DNA from 2 places in the Natronosporangium hydrolyticum genome. Region 2 is predicted to be linked to the other one. Evidence: predicted binding sites of a transcription regulator. Region 2 holds the regulator's gene; the other holds the start of a gene.

Region 1 (3,223 bases), 1.3 Mb from region 2:
CTCCGACTTTCACGCCACCGGCGCCAATCCGGCGGCGAACGCGGCGCTCACCGACGGGGCGTACGTGGCGAACCGGTTCCGGGTGGTGCAGTCTCGCCGGCACCTTGCTGCGGAGTGAAATCCCCTCGGCTAACCGGTGGTTAACACTGCTTATAGCCGCTTATGAGGCTTTTTTCCGCAGCCGAGTTGGCCGATGGAGCGTGCACCGTTCGGAGGGTTGGGGTAGCGTGCGGATCTGATCGTCTCAACGACAACAGACGGTTCCGGTAGTACCGAAGTAAGGGAAGCAGCGTGGCACAGGGCACGGTTAAGTGGTTCAACAGCGAGAAGGGCTACGGCTTCATCGCCGTAGACGGCGGCGAGGACGTCTTCGTCCACTTCTCGGCGATCGAGATGGATGGCTACAAGGCCCTCGACGACGGCCAGCGGGTCGAGTTCGAGGTGGTGCAGGGCCAGAAGGGTCCGCAGGCAGAGCGGGTGCGGCTGGTCGGGTAGCGTTCCGATCGCTTCATACGTAACCAGCAGGGGCGTCGACGGCCGTCGGCGCCCCTGCTGCCGGTCCGGGTGCGGCGTGGCGAGGGTCCGACGCCCGATGAGGCGACTGCTAGCCTGCTGATCTCATGAGCCCCCCTCCCTCGCACCCGGACCCTTACGACCCCACCTCCTACGGCCACCCGGCCGGCGGGCCGCCGGATCCGCTGGTGCCCGCCCCGGCGGGCGGGCTCGCGGCGTTGCTTGAGCGGCTGGTCGCGACCCTGCGCCGCAGCGGCCGGAGCCTGCTCTGGATCATGCTCCTCACCTTCGCGTTGCCGCAGGTGGTGTGGACCGCGTTGCTGGACTCGATCAGCGACGGCACGCTGCCGTACGGCAGTACGGTCGCGGTCGACCCGGAGACCGCTGAAGCCGAGCCGTTCGCGCCGCTCGAGGAGATGTTCGGCGCGGTCAGTGGCGAAGGCTGGCTGATGATCGTGGCGGCCACGGTGGGGGTCGCGGCATTCGCCGCGCTCGGCTGGGCCGCCTCGGTGTGGGCGGTCACCCAGGCCGCTGCCGGGCTGCCGGTGACGGTGGCCGAGGCGCTGCCGGCGGGGATGCGGCGGATGCTGCCGATGCTCGGCTGGTACCTGGTCTACGGGCTGCTGATCGCGGTCGGGTTGGTGTTGTGCGTGCTGCCCGGCCTGTACCTCGCCGCCGCGGCGGCGCTGTTTGGATTCGTGGTGGTCTACGAACGAGGCCGCAACCCGATCGCCCGCTCGTTCCAGCTGGTGCATCAGGGGCTGGGGGCTGGGCTGGCCCGGGTGGCGTTGCTGTTCACCTTTATGCTGCTCGCCTCCTGCCTGCTGGGCGGGGTGACCGCGCTGTTGGGGCTGGGCACCGCCGAGACCACCACCGGCCGGATCGCCGGCAGCGCGGTCGATTCGCTGCTGACGCTGCCGCTGAGCATCGTGCTGCTGGTCGGGTTGCTGCTGACCTACGCGCAGTCCCGGGCGAGGTTGGAGCCGCTGACCACGGTGGTGCTGTGGAACGAGGCGAACCCGCCGGAGCCGACCGCGCCGGGCTACCCCACCGACCCGGCGGGTGGGCCGGCGCCGTCGAGCTGACCGGCTGGGCTCGGCGGATGTCCGATGTGGGAAGCGACACCGCACCGGTTACCCGGGGATCAGCTTGCACTCGCCCCATGAGAGTGCTAAACAAGGTACTAGCACTCGCTCCCTGTGAGTGCCAGCAACAGGTCGGGGCGGTAGGGCCCATGGTTGTGTCGTCGGCGCCATCGGTGCTGGTCGGCCAGCTTGGGCCGGTCGTCGCGGGCTATCCGGCCCGGCCGGCGAGCCTGACTTCGGTCGGGTTCGAAGGTGCGTAAGCACGCAGCGCGTGCGGGCTCAGTTGGGCCCCGCGTGCCGCGGGCGTCCAGGAGGACATCGGCCGCGGCGGCGTCGAGCAGTGCGAGACGCCGCGGTCACGGGGCCGTTATCGAAAGGACAGGAGCCGAATGGCCAAGATGATCGCGTTCGACGAGGAGGCGCGCCGCGGCCTAGAGCGGGGCATGAACCACCTCGCCGACGCCGTGAAGGTGACGTTGGGGCCCAAGGGTCGCAACGTCGTCCTCGAAAAGAAGTGGGGTGCGCCCACCATCACCAACGATGGGGTCAGCATCGCCAAGGAGATCGAGCTGGAGGAGCCGTACGAGAAGATCGGCGCCGAGCTCGTCAAAGAGGTCGCGAAGAAGACCGACGACGTCGCCGGTGACGGCACCACCACCGCAACCGTGCTCGCCCAGGCCCTGGTCCGGGAAGGGCTGCGCAACGTGGCCGCCGGCGCCAACCCGATGGCCCTGAAGCGGGGCATCGAGTCCGCCGTGGCCAACGTCGCCGAAGAGCTGGCCAAGCTCGCCAAGGACGTCGAGACCAAGGAGCAGATCGCCTCGGTGGCGTCGATCTCCGCGGGCGACGAGAGCGTCGGCGAGATCATCGCCGAGGCGATGGACAAGGTCGGCAAGGAAGGCGTCATCACCGTCGAGGAGAGCAACACCTTCGGGCTCGAGCTGGAGCTCACCGAGGGTATGCGCTTCGACAAGGGCTACATTTCGCCCTACTTCGTCACCGACACCGAGCGGATGGAAGCGGTCCTCGAGGACCCGTACATCCTGATCGCGAACAGCAAGATCTCCGCGGTCAAGGACCTGCTGCCGGTGCTGGAGAAGGTCATGCAGGCCGGCAAGCCGCTGCTGATCATCGCTGAGGACCTGGAGGGCGAGGCGCTCGCCACGCTGGTCGTCAACAAGATCCGCGGCACCTTCAAGTCGGTCTCGGTGAAGGCCCCCGGCTTCGGGGACCGCCGCAAGGCCATGCTGCAGGACATCGCCATCCTCACCGGTGGCCAGGTCATCAGCGAGGAGGTCGGGCTCAAGCTGGAGTCGGTCGGCCTCGAGATGCTGGGCCGGGCCCGCAAGGTGCAGGTCACCAAGGACGAGACCACCATCGTCGACGGTGCCGGCGACGCCGACCAGATCGACGGCCGGGTGAACCAGATCCGCGCCGAGATCGAGAACAGCGACTCCGACTACGACCGCGAGAAGCTGCAGGAGCGGCTGGCCAAGCTGGCCGGCGGCGTCGCGGTCATCAAGATCGGTGCCGCCACCGAGGTCGAGCTCAAGGAGCGCAAGCACCGGGTCGAGGACGCGGTACGCGCGGCCAAGGCCGGCGTCGAGGAGGGCATGGTCCCCGGC
Region 2 (3,223 bases):
ACGACCGGCGGGACCGCACCCGGCCGTCACCGGCGCAGCTCGCGCACGGGCTCGGGATCACCGTCCCGGTGCCCTGGCAGGCCACGCAGGGTCGGGACGAGACGACCTGGCCGAGGAAGGTGCGCTGCACCGACTGGACCTGACCGTGCCCACCGCACGACTCACACGTGGCCGGCTGCGTCCCAGCGGCGGTGCCCGCACCGGAACAGGTGGTGCACAACACGGCCGTGTCCACGGTCACCGGCGCCTCGACCCCGAAGGCGGTCTCCGCCAGCTCCAGCTCGACCCGCAACACCGCGTCGGCGCCGGGCCGGGTACGCGGTCGGGGGCCGCGTCCGCCGGCGCCACCAGCGGACGCCCCGAAGAACGCGTCCATGATGTCCTGGAAACCGACGAACGGCCCGCCTGGCCCGTCCGCGCCGCCGGCCCCGGCACCGCCCAGGCCACCGCCCGGCGCGTACGGGTCACCGCCGAGATCGACTATCTGCCGCTTCTGGTCATCGGAGAGCACCTCGTAGGCGGTGTTGATCTCCTTGAACCGTTCGTGCGCAGACGGCTCCGGGTTGACGTCAGGATGAAACTTCCGGGCGAGCCGGCGGTAGGCGCGCTTGATCTCATCCGTTGACGCGTCCCGCGAGACGCCGAGAATCTCGTAGTAGTCCTTGGCCACTGCGTCGTGTGTCCTCATGATCGGTGCGTCTGGTCGTCGGTCTGCATAGTCGTTGCGGGCTGGTCAGGTGCTGCTGCGTGGTCAATTGTGCCGCGAGGTCAATTCTGCGCCAGCAGTTCGCCGACGTAGCGTGCCACGGCCCGGACCGTGGCGATGGTGCCGGGGTAGTCCATGCGGGTGGGGCCGACGATGCCCAGCCCCCCGACAATGGTGTCACCCGGGCCGTACCCGGTGCTCACCACCGAGGTGGTCCGCAGATCGACGAACTCGTTCTCGTCGCCGATCCGGACCCGCGGCAGCGCCAACTCGCCATCAGCCTCGATCTCGCCGATCAGCTTCAGCAGCACCACCTCCTCTTCCAGCGCCTCCAGCACTGGCCGGAGCGAACCCTGGAAGTCGAACAGCCCGGTCCGGGTCAGGTTGGCGGTGCCGGCCAGGGCGATCCGCTCGTCATGCCGCTCCACCAACGTCTCCAGCAACACCGAGCCGAGGGTGGCCATCGCTGGCCGCAGCCCGGGCGCCGCCTCTTCGACCAGCGCGGCCACCAGCGCGGGAGCCTCGGTCAGCTGCTCGCCGCCGAGCTTGGCGTTGATCAGCTGCCGCAGCTCGGTGACGTCGTCACCCGGGGTCGGGCCCGGCAACTCAACCAACCGCTGCTCCACCCGACCAGTGTCGGTAATCACCACCAGCAGCAGCCGGGTGGTAGAGATCGGGACCAGCTCCAGGTGCCGCACTGCCGAACGGGTCAGCGACGGGTACTGGACCACCGCGACCTGGCGAGTGAGCTGCGCCAACAGCCGCACCGTCCGGTGCACCACGTCGTCGAGATCGACCGCGCCGGCCATGAACCGCTCGATCGCCCGACGCTCGGCCGCGGAGAGCGGCTTGACCCGGGCGAGCCGGTCCACGAAGAGGCGATAGCCCCGGTCGGTGGGGACCCGGCCGGCGCTGGTGTGCGGCTGCCGGATGTAGCCCTCCTCTTCCAGGACCGCCATGTCGTTGCGGACCGTCGCTGGCGACACATTGAGCTGGTGCCGTTCCACCAACGCCCGGCTGCCGACCGGCTCCTGGGTAGCCACGAAATCCTCGACGATGGCGCGCAGCACATCCTGCTTTCGCTCATCGAGCTCCATGCACCACCTCCGACCGGTCGACCCGGCGGTGCCGTCACGGGGTATCCGGTACTGGCACTCTACCGTAGCGAGTGCCAGTTTACGCGGGGCAGGACCAGCTGGCGAGCTGAGAAATCATGGCTGTCCGGTTGATCCCCCATAGCCCCGCCAGCAGCACAAACCATCTAGGGTAAGCCGCATGACATCACCACCTCAACCACCACCAGCACCACCGCCCCCACCACCGGGCGGAGCCGCACCCCCGCCGGGGTACGCGAACGGCGAGGAAAAGACCTGGGCACTCGTCGCCCACTTCGGCGGCGGTGCCGGGATGCTCATCCTCGGCGGCATGTTCGGCTGGGTCGCGCCGCTAATCGCCCTGGTGGCGAAGGGCAAGGAGTCGCCGACCGTCCGCGCGCACGCGGTGCAGGCGCTGAACTTCCAGCTCACCTGGTCGATCGTCGGCTTGCTCGGTTGGCTCACGTTGTGCCTGGTGATCGGCGCCCTGTTGCTGCCCGCCGCGATCGTGGTCAGCGTGGTCTTCTCGATCATCGCCGGGATCAAGGCGAACGACGGCCACCTGTACAACTACCAGCTCGCCATCAAGATGGTGAAGTAACCCTGCCGCCCCGGGCGGCTGCTCGGCTGGCCGGAGGTCAGCCGAGCAGCCGCCGGGTAACCCCGTCCGCCAGCAGTCGCCCGGGCAGGGTCAGCACCGCCCGACCAGCCCGGTGAGGGGCCGGCTCCAACAGACCCTCCGCCACCGCCGCAGTCGCCTCGGCCCGGCCAGCGGCGGGGAGTTCCGCCAACGGCACCCCGTCGGCGAGCCGCAACCCCAGCATCACCCGCTCGGTCTGCCGCTCGGCGAGGCTCAGGACCTCCCGCCCGTGCCCCGGGGACTCCCCCGCGGCCAACCGGCCCGAGTAGCGGGCCGGATGCTTGACGTTCCACCAGCGCACCCCGCCGACGTGGCTGTGGGCGCCCGGCCCCAACCCCCACCAGTCACCGCCCGACCAGTACAGCTGGTTGTGGCGACACCGCCCCGCCGGTGTCCGGGCCCAGTTCGACACCTCATACCACCCGAACCCCGCCCCAGTCAGCGCCGCCTCGGCGGCCAGGTACCGGTCGGCCGCGACGTCATCGTCCGGCGCCGGCAGCTCCCCCCGGCGCACCCGCGTCGCCAGCGCAGTCCCCGCCTCGACGATCAGCGAGTACGCGCTAAGATGATCGACCCCAGCCGCGACCGCCGCCGCCAGCGAGTCGGCGAAGTCCTCCGGCCGCTCCCCCGGTGTCCCGTAGATCAGGTCCAGGTTGACGTGGCCGAACCCCGCCTCGTGCGCCTCAGCCACCGCGGCGGTGGCCCGACCCGGCCGGTGCCGGCGGTCTAGAACCGCCAAGACATGCGCGGCGGTGGACTGCATCCCCAATGAGATCCGGTTGA

Evidence for each region. Region 2 encodes HrcA, which represses chaperone genes, less so after heat shock. Its sites were predicted from a motif close to GGTTNGCACNCTCNNNNNGAGNGTGCNAACC; they were not measured.
Region 1: groL (chaperonin GroEL) is a predicted target of HrcA. The motif match lies at 1,695-1,725, and genes of this name have one in related genera.

Annotation. Positions count from the first base shown of each region.
Region 1 covers NZ_CP070499.1:337,506-340,728, forward strand. The annotation lists gene paaN (phenylacetic acid degradation protein PaaN) at 1-118, shown strand, start outside; gene JQS43_RS01615 (cold-shock protein) at 292-495, shown strand; gene JQS43_RS01620 (hypothetical protein) at 621-1,598, shown strand; gene groL (chaperonin GroEL) at 1,988-3,223, shown strand, end outside.
Region 2 covers NZ_CP070499.1:1,638,087-1,641,309, reverse strand. The annotation lists gene dnaJ (molecular chaperone DnaJ) at 1-670, opposite strand, end outside; gene hrcA (heat-inducible transcriptional repressor HrcA) at 769-1,803, opposite strand; gene JQS43_RS07315 (DUF4870 domain-containing protein) at 1,982-2,401, shown strand; gene hemW (radical SAM family heme chaperone HemW) at 2,439-3,223, opposite strand, start outside.